One region of the Streptomyces sp. NPDC028635 genome, then DNA from elsewhere that is predicted to be linked to it. Evidence: riboswitches for the same ligand, from Rfam matches in the RefSeq annotation. Region 1 holds a riboswitch; the other holds the start of a gene.
What was found. A riboswitch is a leader RNA that binds a small molecule or an ion and turns the genes downstream of it on or off. The one in region 1 is predicted to bind ZMP and ZTP.

Region 1 (11,316 bases):
TCGCCGGTGACGTGCACGGCAGCGACCACCCCGTCGCCGGCACCTTCTCCCGCCATGTGCTCTCCTTCGAACTCCTCACCGCCGACGGCTCCGTGCACACCGTCCCCCACGGCACCCCGCTGTTCGACGCGACCGCCGGCGGCCTGGGCCTGACCGGGGTGATCCTCACGGTCACGCTCCGGCTGCTGCCCGTCGAGACGGCCCTCATGTGTGTCGGCACCGAACGCGCGCGTGACCTCGACGAGGTGATGGCCCGCCTGGCGAACGCCGCCCGGCGCCACCGCCACGCCACCGCCCGCATCGACCTGCTCGCCCGCGGCGCCGCCACCGGCCGGGGCATCGTCACCCACGCCGACCACGCGCCGGCGGCCGCCCTGCGCCCGGGCACCCGCGCGTGGCAGGAACCGCCGTCCTTCCGCCCACGCCGGCTGCCCGCCCCGCCCGCCTTCGTCCCCGCGGGGCTGCTCGGCCGCACCACCGCGGCGCTGGCCGGAGAGCTGCGGCACCGCAGGGCGGCACGCACGCGTACCGAACTGCGCCCGATCAGCACCTCCTTCCACCCCCTCGACGGCGTCCCGCACTGGAACCGCCTGTACGGGCGCCGCGGGCTCGTGCACTACCAGTGCCTCCTCGGATACGGCGAGGAGGACACCCTGCGCCGGATCGTGCGCCGCCTCGCCGAACACCGCTGCCCGTCCTTCCCGGCCGTGCTGAAGCGCTTCGGGGAGACCGGCCCCGGCTGGCTGTCCTTCCCGGCGCCCGGCTGGAGCCTCGCGCTGGACCTCCCGGCGCACCTGCCCGGTCTCGCCGCCCTCCTCGACGCCCTGGACGAGGAGGTCGCCGCGGCTGGCGGCCGGGTCTGCCTCGCCAAGGACGCCCGGCTGCGCCCGGACCTGCTCACCGCGATGTACCCGCGCCTGGCCGACTTCCGCCGGCTGCGCGCGGAGCTGGACCCGGGCGGGGTGTTCACCTCCGACCTCGCCCGCCGCCTCGGTCTGTGACGACCGCCCGTGACCCCCAGGAGCCACTCGTGAAGGACGCCTTCGGTCTCCCCCAGTCCCTGCTCGTCCTCGGCGGCACGTCCGAGATCGCGCTCGCCACCGCGCGCCGGCTGATCGCCCGCCGCACCCGCACCGTGTGGCTGGCCGGGCGCCCCTCTCCCGGTCTGGAGCGGGCCGCCGGGAGCCTGCGCGCCCTCGGCGCCGACGTGCGCACCGTCGCCTTCGACGCCCTCGACCCGGAGGCCCACGAGACGGTCCTCGGCAAGGTCTTCGCGGAGGGCGACATCGATGTGGTGCTGCTCGCCTTCGGGGTGCCCGGCGACCAGGCGCGCGACGAACGCGAGCCGTCCGCCGCGGTCCGTGTCGCGCAGACCAACTACACCGGCGCCCTCAGCGCGGGCCTGGTCAGCGCCCGCGCCCTGCAGGGCCAGGGCCACGGCTCGCTCGTCGTGCTGTCCTCGGTGGCCGGCGAGCGGGCCCGCCGCTCGGACTTCATCTACGGCTCCAGCAAGGCAGGCCTGGACGCCTTCGCGCAGGGCCTCGGCGACGCGCTGCACGGCACCGGCGTGCACGTCATGGTCGTACGCCCCGGGAGCGTGCGGGCACCGCGGACGGACGGGCGGGAGGAGACACCGCTCGCGACGACGCCGGAGGCGGTCGCCGCCGCCATCGAACTCGGCCTGCGCCGCCGCTCGGAGACCGTGTGGGTGCCGGGCGCCCTGCGCGTGGTGATGACGGCGCTGCGGCACCTGCCGCGGGGCGTGTTCCGCAGGCTGCCGCTCTAGCCGGGCGGCCCGCTAGCGCAGGGAGCCCTGTTCCACGCTGCCGGCCTGGGGCGGGACCACCGCGCCGCCGAAGGTGAACTCGCGCAGCTTGCGCCACACACCGTCGGCGCCCTGCTCGTACAGCGCGAAGCCGGTGCAGGACCAGTCGGCCGCGTAGCCGGCGAGTTCCGCGTAGGCGCGGTCCATGGCGGCGTCGTCGATGCCGTGCGCCACCGTGACGTGCGGGTGGTAGGGGAACTGCAGCTCCCGCTCGACGGGACCGGAGGAGTCCCGCACCTGCTGCTGGAGCCGGGTGCACTCCTGGTCGCCCTCGACGACCTTGACGTACACGACCGGGGACAGCGGGCGGAAGGTGCCCGTGCCCTCCAGCCGCATCGGGAAGGGGCGGCCGGCCGCGGCGACCCGGGTGAGGTGCGCCTCGACGTCCGGCAGGGCCGAGGCGTCGACCTCGGTCGGCGGCAGCAGTGTGACGTGCGTGGGGATGCCGTGGGCGGCGGCGTCACCGAAGCCCGCGCGCAGCTGTTGGAGCAGGCTGCCGTGAGGCTCCGGGACCGCGATCGACACGCCGATCGTTACGGTCCCCACGTCGTCTCCTGTCGTCGTGCTGTCCCGGCGGGTCCGGGGCAGGGGTGGCTGCCGCGGCAGCCGTCGGTTATCGACTGTACGGCTGCCGCCGCGGTGTTGGGCGGGTGCGGACGTGTGCTGTACGGCTCACCGCGCAGGGTGAGCCGCCGTACTGTCTCCGCTCGGGTGCCGCTCCGGCCGGGTCAGTGCTTGGCCGGCAGGAATCCGACCTTGTCGTAGGCCTGCGCCAGGGTCTCCGCGGCCACGGCACGCGCCTTCTCCGCGCCCTTGGCGAGGATCGAGTCCAGCGTCTCGGGGTCGTCCAGGTAACTCTGGGTGCGCTCCCGGAACGGCGTCACGAACTCGACCATGACCTCGGCGAGGTCCGTCTTGAGCGCGCCGTAGCCCTTGCCGTCGTACTTCTCCTCCAGCTCGGTGACGCCCGCCCCGGTGAGGGTCGAGTAGATGCTGAGGAGGTTGCTCACGCCCGGCTTGTTCTCCGGGTCGAAGCGGATGACGGTGTCGGTGTCGGTGACCGCGCTCTTGACCTTCTTCGCCGTCGTCCTCGGCTCGTCGAGGAGGTTGATGAGGCCCTTCGGCGTGGACGCCGACTTGCTCATCTTGATCGACGGGTCCTGAAGGTCGTAGATCTTCGCCGTCTCCTTGAGGATGTACGGCTTCGGCACGGTGAAGGTCTCGCCGAAGCGGCCGTTGAAGCGCTCGGCGAGGTCGCGGGTCAGCTCGATGTGCTGGCGCTGGTCCTCACCGACCGGCACCTCGTGCGCCTGGTACAGCAGGATGTCGGCGACCTGGAGGACCGGGTACGTGAACAGGCCGACGGAGGCGCGGTCGGCGCCCTGCTTGGCGGACTTGTCCTTGAACTGGGTCATGCGGGAGGCCTCGCCGAAGCCGGTGAGGCAGTTCATGACCCAGGCGAGCTGGGCGTGCTCGGGCACGTGGCTCTGCACGAAAAGCGTGCAGCGGTCCGGGTCCAGGCCGGCGGCGAGCAGCTGGGCGGCGGCGAGGCGGGTGTTGGCGCGCAGGTCCGCCGGATCCTGCGGGACCGTGATCGCGTGCAGGTCCACGACCATGTAGAAGGCGTCGTGGGACTCCTGGAGGGCCACCCACTGGCGCACGGCGCCGAGGTAGTTGCCGAGGTGGAACGAGCCGGCGGTGGGCTGGATGCCGGACAGCACGCGGGGTCGGTCGGAAGCCATGGGCCCATTCTCTCAGAGCGGGAGGGTCGAACAGGAACGGGTCGGAAACAGGTGGGAACCGGATCGTCGCGCGCCGTGTAACAAGATCACAGCGGGTGGGACGACGAGCACAGGACGGGGCCGCCCCGGCCGGTGGCGGGCGCCGGGCGGGGCGGCGGTGCCGGTCGTCAGTCCCGGGCGGCGGCCAGGGCCGCGGTGCGTTCCTCGCCCTTGCGGCGGGCCCGCTTGCCGTAGAGGGTCGTCCACAGGGCGAGGGCGCCGAGCACGCCGTAGATCAGGACGGGGCTGAGGGAGACCATGGTGTCGGTGCTGAGGGTGTAGGCCAGCGCGATGCGGACCACGGCCTCCAGGCAGTAGGCCACGCCCCAGACCGTGGTCATGGTCCGTACGGTCGTGCGGAAGCCCTCGTACTCCCACAGGCCGTTCCACCAGGCGGTGCTCGCGGGCGTGCCGTCGGTGGCGAACTTGCGGCCGAAGTAGAACATCAGCGGGCGCGGCGCCGCCAGCGTGGCCAGGCACAGCAGCCCGAACAGCCCGGTGACGACCGAGTCCTTGATCAGCAGGGACAGGGCCGAGTGGGGGCCGACGACCGACACCACGGCCGTGATCACCAGGAACACCAGGGTCACCAGGGCGAACTCGTCGAGACGGCGCCGCCAGGCGAGGTGGACGGCGCTGTCGAGGACCGGCCAGGCACCGCTCGCGAGCAGCGCGGCGAACTCGCTCCAGCCGTGGTCGCGCAGCGCGTTGTAGGTGAGGATCGGGGCGGCCACGTTGAGCCCGATGGTGAGGACCCAGCCGCCCAGCGCGGCGCCCCGGGACCGGGCGGGAGGCGCGGGGCGGTCCCCGGCCGGTGCCGCCGGTGGTTCCGGCGCGGTCGGAGCGGCTGGTGCGGGCGTGGCGTCGTGCGCGGTCATCGTTCCCCCGATGCGTGCGTGTGAAGGCGGCCGGCGGCCGCGGGTGACGGCGTCCCGGTGCCGCGGGTCGGTGCGGTACGGCGGGCGCCGGGTGCGCCGCGCCGGGCCGGGAGCGGGGTTGATCATTCACGACCGCGATCCGCTTGCGCAACAGGTGGCGCAGCCTCCGCCTGTGCCGGGAGGGGGGACACCGGCGGGCCGGGGGGTGTATCAGAGGGGGGACGGGTCCCGGGCCGGGAGCGGATGAGCGGGTGGGGGCGGGATGCGGCGGCGACGGGGCGGACTCAGGCAACCGGCGGCGTTCACCGGGCTGTTCGTCGTGTTGTCGGCGCTGTTCGTGGTGCTGGCGGCCCCGGGGCCGGCCCTCGCGGCGCCGGTTGCTCCGGGGGCGCGCCCCGTCGGTCGTCCCGTGGCGCGGGCCGGCGCCGGGCCCGAGGAGCCCGATGTGGCCGTGGTCGTCAGGGCCGGGGCCGGGCGCACCGAGGCGTGGCATGCCGGGGAGGCCGCCTTCGACCGGCTGCGCGGTCTCCTCGACCCGGCGTACGGCGGTACGGAGCGGGTGCCCGAGGAGTGGACCCGGGGGCGGTATCCGCCGGTGCGGTTCACGGTGCTGTGGGGGCTGACCGGGGTCGGGGGCTGGCCGCAGACGCGGCGGGCGCCCGGCGGGGACGTGGCGATGCTGCGCCAGGACCAGCTGTTCCTGGCGGCGGACGGCACCCCGTGGGTGCGGAGCGATCCGGCACCGGACCTGCCGGACGACGACATCCGCTGGCACCGCGCGCCGCGCCCGGTGTACGACCGGCTGGCGGGCGCCGGCTTCCTCGGACTCGGCGCCGCCCCGGCCGCCGGCCACGGGGGCGGTGTGCGGGAGGACGCGGGGTGGGCGGCCGCGGGGCTCGCCGCCGGGGTCGCGGGGACGCTGCTGATACGCCGCGCGGCGGCCCGGCGCGGTGCCGGGCCGCCGCGGGGCGAGCCTCGTCAGGAGCTGATCGATGGGTGAGCCCCCGGCCCGGGGTCAGCCCAGGTCGATCTCCGGGTACAGCGGGAAACCGGCCACGAGGTCGGTGGCGCGGCGGGAGATCTCGTCGGAGATCTTCGCGTCCAGGACGTGCGCGGCCTTCGAGGGGGCGCCGGACTTCGTGGTGCCGGGCTCGGCGGCCGTCAGGACGCGGTCGATCAGACCGGCGACCTCGTCCATCTCGGCGGTGCCGAGGCCGCGGGTGGTGAGCGCCGGGGTGCCGATGCGGATGCCGGAGGTGTACCAGGCGCCGTTCGGGTCGGCCGGGATCGCGTTGCGGTTGGTGACGATGCCGGAGTCGAGCAGGGCCTGCTCGGCCTGGCGGCCGGTGAGGCCGTAGGAGCCGGCGACGTCGATCAGGTTGAGGTGGTTGTCCGTGCCGCCGGTGACCAGGGTGGCACCGCGGCGCATCAGGCCCTCGGCGAGCGCGCGGGAGTTGTCGACGATCCGCTGGGCGTAGTCCTGGAACGCGGGCTGCCGGGCCTCGGCGAGGGCGACGGCCTTGGCGGCCATGACGTGCGGCAGGGGGCCGCCGAGGACCATCGGGCAGCCGCGGTCGACCTGGTCCTTGAGGGAGTCGTCGCACAGGACCATGCCGCCGCGCGGGCCGCGCAGCGACTTGTGCGTGGTGGTGGTGACGATCTGGGCGTGCGGGACCGGGTCGAAGTCGCCGGTGAGCACCTTGCCGGCGACGAGGCCCGCGAAGTGCGCCATGTCGACCATGAGGGTCGCGCCGACCTCGTCGGCGATCTCGCGCATGATCCGGAAGTTCACCAGACGGGGGTACGCGGAGTAGCCGGCGACGATGATCAGCGGCTTGAACTCGCGGGCCTGGGCGCGCAGGGCCTCGTAGTCGATGAGACCGGTCGCCGGGTCGGTGCCGTAGGAGCGCTGGTCGAACATCTTTCCGGAGATGTTCGGGCGGAAGCCGTGGGTGAGGTGGCCGCCGGCGTCCAGGGACATGCCGAGCATGCGCTGGTTGCCGAACGCCTGGCGCAGCTCGGCCCAGTCGGCGTCGCTGAGGTCGTTGATCTGCCGGACGCCGGTCTTCTCCAGGAAGGGCGCCTCGACGCGGTCGGCGAGGACGGCCCAGAAGGCGACGAGGTTGGCGTCGATGCCGGAGTGCGGCTGGACGTAGGCGTGCCGGGCGCCGAAGAGTTCACGGGCGTGCTCGGCGGCGAGGGACTCGACGGTGTCGACGTTGCGGCAGCCGGCGTAGAAGCGGCGGCCGACGGTGCCCTCGGCGTACTTGTCGCTGAACCAGTTGCCCATCGCGAGCAGGGTGGCCGGGGAGGCGTAGTTCTCCGAGGCGATCAGCTTGAGCATCTCGCGCTGGTCGGCGACCTCCTGGCGGATGGCGTCGGCGACCCGCGGTTCGACGGCGCGGATGACGTCGAGGGCGGCGCGGTAGGCGGTGGACTCGGTGGAGAGGGGACCGTTGTCGGCCATCGGGGACCTCCGGACGTGGTGGGTACGGCGTTCACGGTTCGGCCCAGGCGCACGGCACAGCTTTCGCAGGGGCCGCTCCCCGATGGTCCATCCCATCCCAAGCGCGCCAGTCACGGCCCGCTGCCAGCCTACCGGCCGCGTCGGACGGCCGGGCGGGGCGGTCCACCATGCGGGCTAAAGGATCACGTGCGGCAGGAAGCGGGCGTACTCGTCGGTGATCAGGCCGCAGGACTCACGGATGCCGAGGCCGGCCGCCTCGTCCTCGACGACCCAGGCGCCGAGGACGACATGGTTGCCGTCGAACGCGGGCAGCGGGGCGAGCTGCTGGTAGCAGCAGGGTTCGTCGCGGACCGCGGGTGGGCTGCCCGGTTCGTGGACCGTCACGCCGTCGCCCTCACGGCCCAGCAGCGGCTTGGCGACCCAGCCGGGTCCGGCGGCCAGTTCGCGGGGGCCGTCGAGGTAGGCGGGCAGGAGGTTGGGGTGGCCGGGGTACAGCTCCCACAGGATCGCCAGCAGCGCCTTGTTGCTCAGCAGCATCTTCCACGCGGGTTCGATCCACAGGGTGGAGCCGGTGCCGCCGCCGTTGTCGAGGGTGGCGAGGACGTGGCCGGCGAAGCGGTCCGTGGTGAGCCACTCCCAGGGGTAGAGCTTGAAGATGCTGCGGATGAAGCGGAGCCGGTTGTCGACGAAGCGGCCCGACAGCGGGTCCCAGCCGATCTCCTCCATGGAGATCCAGTCGGTCTCCAGACCGGCCTGCTCGGCGGTCTCCTTGAGGTAGGCGACCGTCATCAGGTCCTCGCCGAGTTCGTCGGCGGCGGAGTGCGCGAAGTACAGGGGGCTGCCCGGAGGGAGCAGCTTCGCCTGCTTGCGCCAGGCGGCGACGAGGCGTTCGTGGAGGGAGTTCCACTGGTCGGCGCCGGGGAAGCGGTCCTCCATCCAGAACCACTGCGGGGACGCGGCCTCCACCAGGGAGGTGGGCGTGTCGGCGTTGTACTCCAGCAGTTTTGCGGGGCCGCTGCCGTCGTAGCGCAGGTCGAACCGGCCGTAGAGGGAGGGCAGTTCGGCGCGCCGGTGCCATGCCTCGGTGACCGCCCCGGCGACCCGCGGGTCGGTGATGCCGAGGTCGGCGAGGCGGTCCTGCGCGACGATGTGGCCGGCGGCGGCCAGACACATGCGGTGCAGTTCCTCGACGGTCTCCTCCAGCGCCTCCACCTCGTCGAGGGAGAAGACGTAGTGGGCGCTCTCGTCCCAGTAGGGGCGCAGGGAGTCGTCGGGGTAGCGGGTGAGCGGGTAGATCAGGCCCTGCGCCTCCACGGTCTGCTGCCAGCCGGGGCGGGGTGCGACGGTACGGCGTTCCATGTGTCCTGGGCCCCCTCAGCCGCCGCCGCTGCCGTGGCCGCCGCCGAAACCGCCGCGGTCGACACCGCCGCCGTGGCTGCCGCCGCTGCCGCCCGAACCGCCGCCGCCCTTGCGGGGCTTGGTGAAGGAGCCGCCGTCGACCCAGCCGCTCTTCTTCTTGCCGCCGTAGTACCAGGTGCCGCTGCCCGTGCCGGACTTGCAGTTCTTGTCGGAGACGACCTTGTAGCCCTTGAGGGCGTTGTAACTGTCGCGGTCCACGCAGCGCTTGTCCGGGTCCGAGGAGCAGGCGGTGAGGGCGGCCGCGAGCAGCCCCATCCCGCCGAGGACCACCGTGCCGGAGCGCAGTCGCCGCCGTGCGTCGGCCATGTCTTTCCCCCGTGGTTGCGGTTGTTTCTCCGTCGCGAGGATGTCTCGTTCGCGGCTGTCAGCCTAGAGACCGGTGAGAGGGGGCGTGCAAGAGCCCCTGCCCCGGACCGCTGGCTTAGAGTCGCCTGATGCTCTTCGGAATGGTGTGCGCGCTCGGCGCGGCGGTCTGCTTCGGTACGGCGACGGTGTTGCAGGCGATCGCGGCGCGGGCGGCCTCCGCTCCGGGCCGCGGCGGGGACGCGGCCCTGCTGCTGCGGGCGGTGCGGCAGTGGCGGTATCTGGCGGGCCTCGGGCTGGACGGCGTCGGCTTCCTGCTGCAGATCGTGGCGCTGCGCTCGGTCCCGATCTACGCGGTCGGCGCGGCCCTCGCCGCGTCGCTGGCGGTGACGGCGGTGGCCGCGGCGCGGCTGCTGCACACGCGGCTGAGCGGGGTGGAGTGGGCCGCGGTGGGGGTCGTGTGCGCGGGCCTGGCGATGCTGGGGCTGGCCTCGGGCACGGAGGGCGAGGACAGCGGACCGGCGGGGCTCGACTGGGCGATGCTCGCGACGGCGGCGGGGGTGCTGCTGCTGGGCGCGGTGGGCGGGCGGCTGGCCGGGCGGACGCGGGCGCTGCTGCTGGGGCTCGGGGCGGGCTTCGGCTTCGGCGTGGTGGAGGTGTCGGTCCGGCTCATCGACTCCCTCGACCCGCTGGACCTGCTGCGGGACCCGGCGGCGTACGCCCTGCTGCTCGGCGGCGGCGCCGCGTTCCTGCTGCTGACGTCGGCCCTGCAACGGGGTTCGGTGACGACGAGCACGGCCGGCATGGTGATCGGCGAAACGGTCGGCCCCGCCCTCATCGGCGTGGTCTGGCTCGGCGACCGCACCCGCGAGGGTCTGGCCTGGCTGGCCGTCCTGGGGTTCGCGGTGGCCGTGGCCGGGGCCCTGGCTCTGGCCCGCTTCGGAGAGGCACCGGAAACCGCCCCCGAGGGGGCATGAGCCGGGGCCGCCCCCAGCGAGCGGCGAGACACGGCCGCCCCCGCCCGGGCCGCCCGTCAGGGCATCGCGCGGCAGAGCGCCTCCAGGGTTCGGGGCCAGGTGTGGTCGGAGGGGGTGCCGTAGCCGACCACCAGGGCCTCGAGGGGGTCGGCCGTCGTGTCGGGGTGGCGGTAGTAGTCGAGGCCGGTGACGGCCAGGCCCTGCCAGGCCGCGGCCTGCACCACCGCCTGCTCGGTGCCGGGCGGCAGCCGCAGGACGGCGTGCAGCCCGGCCGCGATGCCGGTGACCCGGACCTGCGGTGCGCGGGCGGCGAGCGCGGCGACCAGGGCGTCCCGGCGGCGCCGGTAGCGGAGCCGGGCGGCGCGGACGTGCCGGTCGTAGGCGCCGGAGGTGATGAACTCGGCCAGGGCGAGCTGGTCGAGGACACCGGTGGAGCGGGCGCCGCCGTACTCCAGGACCTCCGGCAGGAGCGACTCGGGGAGCACCATCCAGCCCAGCCGGAGGCCGGGCGCGAGGGACTTGCTGGCGGTGCCGAGGTAGACGACGTGGTCGGGGTCGAGGTCCTGGAGCGCGCCGACGGGCTGGCGGTCGTAGCGGAACTCGCCGTCGTAGTCGTCCTCCAGGATCAGTCCGCCGGTGCGCCGCGCCCACTCCACGGCGGCGGCGCGGCGCTCGGGCGGCAGGGCGCCGCCGAGCGGGAACTGGTGGGTGGGGTTCAGCAGCACCGCGCCACCCTCGCCGAGGGCGTCGATCCGGGGCCCGGCGTCGTCGTGGGGCAGCGGCACGGTGGTCAGCCCGGTGCGGTGCAGCAGGTCCCAGTGCACGTCGAGGCCGTAGGACTCGACGGTGAGGCTGCGCAGGCCGCGGCCGTGCAGAACCTCGGCGAGGATTTTCAGGCCGCGGGCGAAGCCGTTGCAGACGACGATCCGGCCGGGGTCGGCGCGCACGCCCCGGGCGCGGGCGAGGTAGCCGGCGAGCGCGGTGCGCAGCTCGATACGGCCGCGCGGGTCGCCGTAGCCGAGGACGTCGTCGGGCGCGGCGGCCAGGGCGCGCCGGGCGGCCTTGAGCCACTCGGCGCGCGGGAAGGAGGACAGGTCGGGCACGCCGGGGAGGAGGCTGTGCGTGGGGCGGCCGGGCTCGCGGCGACGCGGTGCCGGGCGCTCCTGCGGACGCGCCACGGCGGCGTGCTCGGCGACCCGGGTGCCGGAGCCCTGCCGGGCGGTGAGCCAGCCCTCGGCGACGAGGTCGGCGTAGGCGTCGGCGACGGTGTTGCGCGCGATGCCGAGGTCGGCGGCGAGCGAGCGGGAGGAGGGCAGCCGGGTGCCGGGGGCGAGGCGTCCGCCGCGCACGGCCTCGCGCAGCGCGTCGGTCAGGCCCCGCCGGACGCCGGGACCGGACGGTTCCAGATGGAGGTCGATCCCGAAAGTGGCCCAAGGTTTCGCCATGGGAATGGACCATACCGCTGGGCTGCCCGGCTCCTAGGGTCGAGGGCATGACCTCAGAGAACATTGCTTACGCCCCCGAGACCCCGGCCCGCCTGAACTGGTCGCAGCACGCGCCCGAGGTGTACAAGGCGATGATCCGCCTGGACGTGGCCGCCCGGAAGGGCCTCGACCCGAAGCTGGCGGAGCTGGTGAAGATCCGCGTCTCGCAGCTCAACCACTGC
Region 2 (11,316 bases), on a different contig from region 1:
CGGAGCCATCGGCATCGCCGTCGCCGGAGCCGTCGCGGGGTCCGCCGCCGACCAGAGCCGCTTTCTGCGCGGCTTCCACGCCGTGGCGCTGGGCTCCGCCGGTCTCTATGCGGCCGCCGCGCTCCTCGCACTCGCCGTCCTGCCCGGGGCGCTGCTGCCCGCGCCGGCGCGCGGGGACTGACCGGCGGGCTGCGGACATGGGCCGGGCCGCCTCACCTCGGTGGAAGCGGCCCGGGCGCTGCGAGTGGATTGCGCTGTCACGGACCTCCTTCGATGGGACGGTTTCCCTGAAGGCGAAGCATGTCGTGCATGCCTCGTCCATATACGGCGCGACTACCCCGTACCGCCCCTGTCACACCCATGCGCCGACGGATTTTTTCCCGTCGGGCAGGCCCGCGCTCAGCTGCTCGGAACGCTCCAGCCGGCGGGGACATGGCCCAGCCGCACCCGCTGCGGGTGGTCGCCGACCGGGACCGACACACGCTTGCGTCCCGTGGCGAAGTCGATGGCCGTGACCTGGTCGGCGCCGCTCTCGGAGATCACGCAGTCCCGGCCGTCGCCGCTGACCGTCGCCCAGTACGGCTTGGACGCGGGGACCAGCGGGCCCTCCTGGAGGGTGGCACGGTCGACGACGGTCGCGTAGTCGTCCATCGTGCCCGCCACGCACAGCTTGCTGCCGTCCGGCTTCATCGACAGGCCGTGGTGACGGGAGTCGTTGACGAAGGTGGTGCGGTCGTCGCTGGTGGCGGGGTTCTTCGGCAGGGTCTTGACGCGGGTGATCTTGTCCGTGACGAGGTCGTACTCGAAGAAGCCGTTGAAGAACGACACCTGGAAGTACAGCGTGGACTCGTCGGGGGAGAAGACGGCCGGCCGCACCGCGTCGGAGTAGTCCTTCAGCCCGATCGCGTCGAGCCGCTCGCGCATGTCGATCACCTTGACGGGCTTGTACGTCGTCGCGTCGACGACCGTGATGTGCCGGTCGCCCTTCGTCCAGTCCAGCCACGGTGCGTCCAGCGCGGTGTTCACGTCGCCGATGGCCATGTTCCAGAGGTACTTGCCGTCCTTGGTGAAGATGTTCTCGTGCGGCTTGTCCCCGGTGGCGAAGGAGCCGACCAGCCGGCCGGTGTCGATGTCCAGGACGTGCACGGTGTTCGCGGTGGACGCGGACACCGCGACCCGGGTGCCGTCGGGGGAGACGGCCATGTGGTCGGCCCGGTAGCCGGACACCGGGAACCGCCAGTTCAGCCTGCCGGTGGCCAGGTCGATGGAGACGACGTCGGCGAAGCTGGGCCGTGAGACGACGACCGAGCGGCCGTCGGGCGTGGAGTACATGTCGTCGGCGAACTGGTCGTGACCCTCGCCGACACTGCTGCGGATCGCCATGAAGTACACCCACTTGACCGGATCGGCGTTGATCTCCGCCAGCCGCTGCTCCTTGTCGGGTACGACGTTGATCCGGCCGACCCGCGCGAAGTCACCGCTGGAGGCGATGACATCGGCCGTGCCGTCCCAGTTGTTGCCGACGAACAGCACCTCCCGCAGCCCCGCCGCATCGGCGTGGGCGGCGGTGGCGGGGGAGGCGGCGGTGAGCGCGAGCGCGGCGGCGACCGTGCACAGAAGTCGGGGGCGGAAGGCGGGCATGACGGCTCCTCGGGGTGGGGTGGAACCCGAACACACGTGATGCGCAAGAGACTTACTGCAAAGTAAGGAAGGGTCGCCCACCCCGGCAAGAGTGCGGACGCACCTATGCCGCGATCCGCCCCAGCGCCTCCAGGACCGGCCCCTCGCCGTCCTCCGCGCGGATCCGCCTCCCGAGGTCCCGGGCCCGCCGCCCGTACGCCGGGTCCGTGACCGCCTCCACGAGCGCGGAGGCCAGCGCGCCGGCGGTGAGGCGGCGCAGCGGCAGCACGCGCGGAGCGACCCCCAGGGCGACCAGCCGGCCTGCCCAGAAGCGTTCGTCGAACTGGATCGGCACCGGCACCGCGGGCACCCCGGCCCGCAGCCCCGCGGCGGTGGTACCGGCGCCGCAGTGATGGACCACCGCCGCCATCCGCGGGAACAGCAGCGAGTGCGGCACCTCGTCGACGAGCAGCATGTCGTCGCCGTCGGCGCTGAGCCCGCCCCAGCCGCGCTGGATCACCCCGCGCAGCCCCGCCCGGCGCAGCGCATCCGCGACGGCCGCGCTGACGCCGCCCGCGTCGGGCACGGTGGCGCTGCCCAGGCCGACGAACACCGGCGGCGGCCCGGCGTCCAGGAACTCCCGTACTTCCCGGGGGAGTTCGTGCTCCCCGTCGTACGGCCACCAGTAGCCGGTCACCTCCAGGCCCGGGCGCCAGTCCCGCGGCCGGGGCACCACCAGCGGACTGAAGCCGTGCAGCACCGGCCAGCGCTGCCGCTCCCGGGCGCGCAGCGCCGCCGCCGGACGCAGCGCGGGCAGCCCCAGCCGGGCCCGGACGGCCGGCACGGCCGACGCGAAGACGTGCTCCACGGCGAGGTTCACCCCGAGACCCGCGATCCGGTTCCCGGCGCCGCCCCAGGAGCCGGTGGTGAGCAGGGGCGGGGCGAACTCCCGCGTGGCGGCCAGCGGTTGCAGATGCAGGCCCAGGCTCGGCCGGCCCAGCCCCTCGGCGACGGCGTGCCCCAGCGGGGCGAGCGCGGCGCCGAGGAGGAGCACATCGGCGTCGGCGGCGGCCGCCAGCAGCGCGTCGGTCATCCGGCCGGCCAGCGCCCGCGCCATCCCCACCACCCGTACCAGCTTGCCCACCCCGGTCGTGCTGCGGTGCAGGCCCCGGCCGCGGGCCGACTCCAGCTCGGCCCGCGGATCGACCGGCAGCGCGTGGAACGCCACCCCCGAGCCCGCCAGGAGCGGCGCGAACCGCTCATGGGTGACCAGGGTGACCTCGTGCCCCGCCCGCGCCAGGGCGTGCCCGAGACCGGTGAAGGGGGCCGCGTCGCCCCGGGATCCCGCCGTCATGATCGCCACACGCACGCAGCGCAGTATGGCGAGGATCCCGCGACTCCACAGGAACGACCCGCGGGAAACGGCCACTTCGGCGCTACCGGGTCACACCGACACCCCGAGCTGCCGGGCCGCCGCGTCCACCGTCTGCTCCAGCAGCGTGGCGATGGTCATGGGGCCGACCCCGCCCGGCACCGGGGTGATCAGCGAGGCGCGCTCCACCGCCGAGTCGAAATCGACGTCACCGACGTTGCCCTCGTTGTAGCCCGCGTCGATCACCACCGCGCCCGGCTTGAGGTCCTGCCCCCGGATCAGCCGGGGCCGGCCCACGGCGGCGACGACGATGTCCGCCTCCCGCACGGCAGCCGGCAGATCCGCGGTGCGCGAGTGGCAGTAGGTGACGGTCGCGTCCCGGGCGAGCAGCAGCATCCCGACCGGCTTGCCGAGGATCGCGCTGCGGCCGACGACGACCGCCCGCTTGCCCGACGGGTCGACGCCGTACTCGTCGAGCAGCCGCATGATCCCGCCCGGCGTGCACGACACGAACCCGGGAAGGCCGAAGCTCATCGTCGCGAAGGACGCGAAGGTGACCCCGTCGACGTCCTTCTCCTGGGCGATCGCCTCGAACGCGGCGCGCTCGTCGATGTGGTCCCCCACCGGGTGCTGGAGCAGGATGCCGTGCACGGACGGGTCGGCGGACAGCGCCCGCACCGTCGCCACCAGCTCCTCGGTCGTGACGGACGCGGGCAGCGCCACATGCCGCGAGTCGATGCCGGCCTTGCGGCAGCGGTTCTGCTTCATCCGCACATAGGTGACGGAGGCGGGATCCTCGCCGACGAGCACCGTGGCGAGGCAGGGCGCCGTCCCGGTGCGCCCGGTGACGTCGGCGGCGCGCTTGGCGGTCTCCTCGACGGTGCGGCGGGCCAGCGCGGTGCCGTCCATGAGGCGGGCCTGGGTCACGATGCAACTCCTGAGCGGGTACGACATCGCCCAGGCGCACGGCATCGACTCCACGGGACCGCTCCCCGGTGGTGCTCCACCTCAGCGCCAGTCACGGCCCGCGACCAGGGTAACCGAGCCCGTGCGCCGCCCCGGCTCCCGGTACCGCACGAGGAAGGCCCAGGTCAGCCCAGGGCGGACCCGGACCTTCCGTGTCTCGTCACTCGTCCCATGCCTCGACCATGATCTGTTCCGAGATCTTGCCGTCGGTCAGCGTGATCATCGACTCGGACAGCACCCGGGTGCCGTCCGGATACTCGCAGGACTCGCAGTAGGCCGCGTGGTCGCCCTGGACCACGCACTGTTCCAGCTTGTGCGTCATGTCACGGCTGCAGACGTCGTCGAGCATCTCGCGGATCTGGTCCCGGCCGCGCAGCACCGCCGGGTTGCTGGGCTGAGCGTTGCGGTTGACGAGACGGATCTCCGCGTCGTCCGCGTACAGGGACAGCAGCGCCTCGGCGGTGCGGTCCTCGATGCCCCTACGCAGAGTCTCCGTGTCGAAGCCGGTGGGTGTCGTGGTGCCCATGGTGACCTCCTTGCCAGGCCGCGGCCCGAAGGAGGAGGGGACGGGCCGCTCGGGGCCTACCCCAAAGGCTCCTCCGCCCCGCCGGGCTCGGCAAGCGCAGCCAGGACGCTCCGCCTGACGGGTGAGCTGCCCGGCGCGCCCGTGTCCACCGGGCCCCTCCGGGCGTTGCTGAAGACATGATCTCCACTCGTCGTATCGTCGCCGCCGCCGCACTCGCCGCCGGGATCGCCGGCATCACCGCACCGGCTGCGAACGCCGGCGTCCTGGGCGCCGACCAGCTGAACCCGATCGCCACGCTCGACTCGCTCACCACCAGTGACATCCCGGCCGAGTACAAGGACGAGGTCCCGCGGGTCTCCCAGCAGCTGGCCGGGCTGAACCAGGTCAACGACCTGAACAAGCTGAACGAACTCCACCAGGTCACCGACCTGGTCGCCCCGGTGACCGGCCTGCTCGGCTGAGACCGCCCGACCGGTGCGCGGGGCCGTCCCGACGGGCGGCCCCTTCGCATGTCCCCGTCCTCGGCTCCCCGGCCCTTGATCACGCGTAGGGTCGGAACCGGGACGGATGCCCCGCCTAGGGAAGGATGGAGCAGCATGGCGCAGGAAGTACGCGGCGTGATCGCGCCGGGCAGGGACGAGCCGGTGCGCATCGAGACGATCGTCGTACCCGATCCCGGGCCCGGGGAGGCCGTGGTCCGCGTCCAGGCCTGCGGGGTCTGCCACACCGACCTGCACTACAAGCAGGGCGGCATCAGCGACGACTTCCCCTTCCTGCTCGGACACGAGGCGGCCGGTGTCGTCGAGTCCGTCGGCGACGGCGTCACCGACGTCGCGCCCGGCGACTTCGTGATCCTCAACTGGCGCGCGGTGTGCGGGCAGTGCCGGGCCTGTCTGCGCGGCAGGCCCTGGTACTGCTTCGCCACGCACAACGCCACGCAGCAGATGACCCTCGCGGGCACCGGCCGGGAGCTCTCCCCGGCGCTCGGGATCGGCGCGTTCGCCGAGAAGACCCTCGTCGCGGCCGGCCAGTGCACCAAGGTCGACCCGGCCGTCTCCCCGGCCGTCGCCGGACTGCTCGGCTGCGGGGTGATGGCCGGCATCGGCGCGGCGATCAACACCGGCGGCGTCACCCGCGGCGACTCGGTCGCCGTGATCGGCTGCGGCGGCGTCGGCGGTGCGGCGATCGCGGGAGCGCGTCTGGCCGGCGCGGGCCGGATCATCGCCGTCGACATCGACGACCGCAAGCTCGCCACCGCCCGCACCCTGGGCGCCACCCACACCGTCAACTCCAAGGACACCGACCCGGTCGAGGCGGTGCGCGAACTGACCGGCGGTTTCGGCGCCGACGTCGTCATCGAGGCCGTGGGCCGCCCCGAGACGTACACCCAGGCCTTCTACGCCCGTGATCTCGCCGGTACCGTCGTGCTCGTCGGGGTGCCCACACCCGAGATGAAGCTCGAACTGCCGCTGCTGGACGTCTTCGGCCGGGGCGGCGCGCTGAAGTCGAGCTGGTACGGCGACTGCCTGCCCTCCCGCGACTTCCCGATGCTGATCGACCTCCATCTGCAGGGGCGGCTGCCGCTGGACGCGTTCGTGACCGAGACCGTCCGGCTGGACGAGGTGGAGAAGGCGTTCGAGCGGATGCACCACGGAGACGTACTGCGCTCGGTGGTGACGCTGTGACGACCGCCCGCATCGAACGCCTGGTCACCTCGGGGCAGTTCACGCTCGACGGCGGCACCTGGGACGTCGAGAACAACGTGTGGATCGTCGGCGACGACCACGAGGTGATCGTCATCGACGCCGCGCACGACGCGGACGCCATCGCCGCGGCCGTCGGCGACCGCCGCCTCACCGCGATCGTGTGCACCCACGCCCACAACGACCATGTGAACGCCGCGCCGGAACTCGCCGACCGCACCGGTGCCGTGATCTGGCTGCACCCCGACGACATGCCCCTGTGGCAGCTCACCCATCCCGGCCGCGAGCCCGACGCCCACCTGGTCGACGGGCAGGTCATCGAGGCCGCCGGCGCCGATCTGACCGTGCTGCACACCCCGGGGCACGCGCCCGGCGCCGTCTGCCTGTACGACCCGGGCCTCGGCGCCGTCTTCACCGGCGACACGCTCTTCCAGGGCGGCCCCGGCGCGACCGGCCGTTCCTACTCCCACTTCCCGACGATCATCACCTCGCTGCGGGACCGTCTGCTGAAGCTGCCACCCGAGACGAAGGTGCTCACCGGGCACGGTGACGCCACCACCATCGGCGCCGAGGCACCGCACCTGGCGGAGTGGATCGACCGGGGGCACTGAACACCGGCGGGCCGGTCGAGTGACCGGCCGTAAAACCCGACAGAAGATGTCCGGCTTCCACGGCACCCTCGGGGACGACAACCTCACCCAGGGAAAGAGGAGGCCGGACATGGCAGGTCCGCTGGACGGCAAGGTGGCGCTCGTCGCCGGGGCGACACGCGGCGCGGGCCGCGGGATCGCGGTCGAGCTCGGCGCGGCCGGCGCCACCGTGTACGTCACGGGTCGCACCACCCGGGCCCGGCGGTCCGAGTACGACCGCCCCGAGACCATCGAGGACACCGCCGACCTGGTCACCGAGGCGGGCGGCAAGGGCATCGCCGTACCCGCCGACCACCTGGACCCCGCGCAGGTGCGCGCCGTGGTCGACCGCGTCGACGACGAGCAGGGCCGTCTCGACGTCCTCGTCAACGACATCTGGGGCGGCGAGACGCTCTTCGAGTGGGACACGCCCGTCTGGGAGCACGACCTCGACAACGGGCTGCGGCTGCTGCGGCTCGCGGTGGAGACCCACCTGGTCACCAGCCACCATGCCCTGCCGCTGCTGCTGCGCCGGCCCGGCGGGCTGGTCGTCGAGATGACCGACGGAACCGCGGACTACAACCGCGACACCTACCGCAACAACCTCTTCTACGACCTCGCCAAGGCGTCCGTGCTGCGCATGGGCTTCTCCCTCGGCCATGAACTCGGCCCGCGCGGCGCCACCGCCGTGGCCCTCACCCCCGGCTGGCTGCGCTCGGAGATCATGCTCGACCACTTCGGGGTGCGCGAGGACAACTGGCGCGACGCCCTCGACCGCGAGCCGCACTTCGCGATCTCCGAGACCCCGCGCTATGTCGGCCGCGCGGTCGCCGCACTGGCCGCCGACCCGGACGTGGCCCGCTTCAACGGCCGGTCCCTGTCCAGCGGCGGCCTGGCCCGGGTGTACGGCTTCACCGACCTCGACGGCAGCCGCCCGGACGCCTGGCGCTACCTGACCGAGGTCCAGGACGCGGGCAAGCCGGCGGACACCACGGGCTACCGCTGACCCGGCCGGCCCCGCTCACGTGGACCACCACCGGCCCTGCTACGGGCGGCCCGTGGGCGTGCCCGGCAGCGCCCAGCGCGCCGAGTGCCCCGGCGGCAGGGCCAGGTCCTCGCGCACGGCCGCGTAGAACTCCTCGCGGCCGGCGCGCTGCCGGTCGAGCAGGATCTGCCAGGCGCCCGGGTCCCGGGTGCCGGCGCGTACGAAGTTCTCCATGTCGAGGGTGACGACGACCCACGCGCGTGCCTTCTCCACCACCCCGGTGCTGCCCAGCATGAGGAGAGCCTCCCCGGAGGGGTCGCGTGCGAGCGCCGCCTCGGCCAGCAGCGGCTCCGCCTCCGCGGGTGTCAGGGGGTGCGGGTGCGGGTCGTTGCCGAAGTGGGCGGCGACCCGGTAGGTCAGCGTGACCGACTGCTTCACCGCGCGGGCCCAGTCCGAGTAGACGGCGAGCCGCCGCTCCTCCCACCGCGCCGCCCGCTCCCGCCGGAACCGCGCCCGGTCCGCCCGCGCGACCGCCAGATACGAACCGACCGCACCGATCACCACACCGAGCAGAGCCGGGAGTTGCTGTATGAACGTCGACATGTCGGCACCGTATCCGTCCGCGGGGATGGCCGGTGCGGCGCACGACGGAGACCGTGCGTCATCCGACGGGACGTCAGCTTGACTCCGACCGGCTCCTGTTCGCCTGCGTCACGGCCGTACGCAGCCGCCCGAGCAGTTCGCGGGCCGCGGGCGAGACCGGACCGTCCGACCGCCAGGCCAGCGCCACCCGGCCGCGCGCCCGCGGATCGTCGACGCGCCACACCCGCAGCCCCTCGCCCGCGGGACGCCCCGGCAGGACGGCCACGCCGAGCCCGCGCGCGGCCAGGTCGACCAGCGCCCGTGGGGTCGCCGCCTCGAAGGCGACCCGCGGCCGGAACCCGGCCTGGGCGCACAACCGCTCCAGCACGCCGCGCACCCCGGTGCCGCGCGGCAGGGTGATCAGCGGATGCCCGCCGAGCGCGGCGACCGGCAGGGCACCGCGGCCCCCGTGGGCGGCCGCCAGCTCGTGTCCCGCGGCGACGGCCGCGCTGAGCGGTTCGTCGATGACCACCTGATGGCCGACGCCCGGTGGCGGTTCCTCCCCGGCGAGCCCCGCGACCGCGAGGTCCAGCTCGCCGCGGCGCACCGCCTCCAGCATCCGGTCGGAGGTGTCCTCGGTGAGCGTGATCTCCACCCGGGGATGCTCCTCGTGGAAGGCGGCCAGCAGCCCGATCAGATCCATCGTGTGCCCGAGCGTGCCCGGGACCATCCCGATCGCGACCCGGCCGCGCAGCAGCCCGGTGAACTCCTCCACCGCCTGCCGCACCCCGTCCACCGCCGCCAGCGCGGCCCGCGCGTACGGCAGTACCGCCTCCCCGGCCTCCGTCGGCCGCACCGCGCGCCCCGAGCGGTCCAGCAGCGGATGGCCCAGCTCCCGCTCCAGCCGCCGGATCTGCGCGCTCAGCCCCGGCTGCGCCAGATGCAGCCGCTCGGCGGCCCGGGTGAAGCCGCCCTCCTCCACGACGGTCACGAAGTAGCGCAGCTGCCTCAACTCCATAACGGATGATGCTAGATGCCAGAGCAAACGTCTCTTGGACTTATGGTCGCGCGGACAAGACCCTGGACGCATGGGGACCACAGACGACGCCATCGCCGCCGAACGCCGTGACCTGGCCGACCTGTTCGGCTCGCTCACCCCGGACCAGTGGGAGCGGCCCAGCCTGTGCGCGGGCTGGCGGGTGCGGGAGGTGGTGGCCCACATGTCGATGGGCTTCCGGTACTCCCGCACCCGCGTCCTGCGGGAGCTGCTCGCCGCGCGCGGCAGCCTGCACCGCATGACCGACCGGCTCGCGCACCGCGACGCCGCCGCCCACACCGACGCGGAACTCGCCGGATTCCTGCGCACGCACGCCCGCCACCCGTGGGGGCCACCGGTGGGCGGGCGCGCCGCCGCCCTCGGGCACGACGTGGTGCACGGCCTCGACGTCACGGTCGCCCTCGGACTCGGTCGCCGGGTCCCCGAGGAGCGGCTGCGCATCGTCCTCGGGACGATCTCCCCGCGCGGCGCCCGCTTCTTCGGCGCCGACCTCACCGGCGTCCGGCTGGTCGCCGACGACCTCGACTGGTCGTACGGCAGCGGCAGCCCGCTGCGTGGCGCCGCGCAGGATCTCCTGCTCGTCGCCTTCGGGCGGCGGCTGCCCGCCGTCCGGCTCGATGGGCCGGAAGTTCACCGATTCGTCACAGCCTGACCGGTGCCTGCAACCAACACCCCCGCCCGCCTGTCTACCTGGCAGAGACCGCAGGACGGGCAAGGGAGAAACCGGACATGAGGAACATAGGCCGTCGGGGCGCCGTCGCCCTCGGCGTCACCGGACTGGTGGCGCCGCTCACACTGGCGCTCGGCGCCGCGCCGGCGCAGGCCGCATCGAGTTGCACCACCAGCACCGGCCCGTACCAGAAGCAGGTCGAGAAGTTCCTCGGCCGCCCGGTGGACGGCCGGCAGTCGTCCGCCGACTGCAAGGCCATCCAGGCGTTCCAGACCAGACACGGCATCACGCCGAACATCGGCTACGCCGGGTCCGTCACCTGGGGCGTGATGGACCTCATGAACAAGCAGAAGGCCGTCGGGAAGAACCCGAACAAGTCAGGCAAGTGCCCGGTGAACAAGGGCCGTATCGCCTGTGTCGACCTCACTCTCCAGCTGAGCTGGATCCAGGACGGCAAGAAGCTCGTCTACGGTCCCGTCCCGGTGCGCACCGGACGGGACGGCTACGAGACCCGCACCGGCCTGAAGAAGATCTACTGGCGTGACATCGACCACGTCTCCAGCCTCTACCACGTGTCCATGCCCTACAGCCAGTTCTTCGACGGCGGGCAGGCCTTCCACTCCGTCGGCGTGAGCATGTGGAACCCGCCCGGCTCGCACGGCTGCGTCAACATGACCAAGACCGACGCGAAGAAGTACTGGTCACTGCTGCGCAACGGTGACGACGTCTTCATCTACGGCCGCAAGCCCGGCACCTGACGGCCGCCGCCGGGGGCGGCGCGCGGACGGCCGCCCCCGGTCGTTGCCCCGTTTGGACGTGATCATTGACACGTCCGGAATGTCACGTTTGTGCGAGCTTACTCACAGCGCCTTCACCTACAGCGCCGTATGCTTCACAGCATGTCCACCACTGTTGAACCCGCCTCCGAGCGATCGGCCGCGGAGGTCAACGAGGAGATCCGGGCCCTGTGGCTCCGGTCGGGCGGGACACTGACCGGCGAGCAGCGCGAGGAGTACCAGCGCCTCGTCCTGGAGTGGGCCGCAGCGGCCCACCGGCCGGTCAACGCGGCCTAGCGCCGCCTGACCCTCTCCTGCCTCCCGACGCGCCTCCCGGCATCATCTCAGGGCACCCGCTGACCAGTGGGTGCCCTTCTCGCTCCGACCTCCGCTCTCGCCTACGGCATCGTCGTCCCCCAAGCGCGGCTCC

Region 2: it holds a riboswitch for ZMP and ZTP, as region 1 does, so the genes downstream of both, AB0E88_RS15180 (bifunctional 5,10-methylenetetrahydrofolate dehydrogenase/5,10-methenyltetrahydrofolate cyclohydrolase) here and AB0E88_RS20660 (glycine hydroxymethyltransferase) in region 1, are expected to answer to the same signal.

The regions. Positions count from the first base shown of each region.
Region 1 is NZ_JBEZWX010000018.1:99,101-110,416, reverse strand. It holds gene AB0E88_RS20690 (FAD-binding oxidoreductase) at 1-1,001, shown strand, start outside; gene AB0E88_RS20685 (decaprenylphospho-beta-D-erythro-pentofuranosid-2-ulose 2-reductase) at 1,031-1,786, shown strand; gene AB0E88_RS20680 (2'-5' RNA ligase family protein) at 1,799-2,371, opposite strand; gene trpS (tryptophan--tRNA ligase) at 2,554-3,567, opposite strand; gene AB0E88_RS20670 (VC0807 family protein) at 3,735-4,484, opposite strand; gene AB0E88_RS20665 (hypothetical protein) at 4,747-5,484, shown strand; gene AB0E88_RS20660 (glycine hydroxymethyltransferase) at 5,500-6,951, opposite strand; ZMP/ZTP riboswitch at 6,986-7,075, opposite strand; gene AB0E88_RS20655 (glutathionylspermidine synthase family protein) at 7,126-8,310, opposite strand; gene AB0E88_RS20650 (hypothetical protein) at 8,326-8,676, opposite strand; gene AB0E88_RS20645 (DMT family transporter) at 8,817-9,650, shown strand; gene AB0E88_RS20640 (PLP-dependent aminotransferase family protein) at 9,707-11,095, opposite strand; gene AB0E88_RS20635 (carboxymuconolactone decarboxylase family protein) at 11,143-11,316, shown strand, end outside.
Region 2 is NZ_JBEZWX010000011.1:164,791-176,106, forward strand. It holds gene AB0E88_RS15165 (MFS transporter) at 1-181, shown strand, start outside; gene AB0E88_RS15170 (YncE family protein) at 400-1,641, opposite strand; gene AB0E88_RS15175 (glycosyltransferase) at 1,745-2,974, opposite strand; gene AB0E88_RS15180 (bifunctional 5,10-methylenetetrahydrofolate dehydrogenase/5,10-methenyltetrahydrofolate cyclohydrolase) at 3,065-3,919, opposite strand; ZMP/ZTP riboswitch at 3,941-4,024, opposite strand; gene AB0E88_RS15185 (nuclear transport factor 2 family protein) at 4,119-4,484, opposite strand; gene AB0E88_RS15190 (hypothetical protein) at 4,661-4,945, shown strand; gene AB0E88_RS15195 (S-(hydroxymethyl)mycothiol dehydrogenase) at 5,081-6,169, shown strand; gene AB0E88_RS15200 (MBL fold metallo-hydrolase) at 6,166-6,798, shown strand; gene AB0E88_RS15205 (SDR family oxidoreductase) at 6,908-7,822, shown strand; gene AB0E88_RS15210 (hypothetical protein) at 7,862-8,404, opposite strand; gene AB0E88_RS15215 (LysR substrate-binding domain-containing protein) at 8,478-9,401, opposite strand; gene AB0E88_RS15220 (maleylpyruvate isomerase family mycothiol-dependent enzyme) at 9,472-10,092, shown strand; gene AB0E88_RS15225 (L,D-transpeptidase) at 10,170-10,868, shown strand; gene AB0E88_RS15230 (hypothetical protein) at 10,998-11,183, shown strand.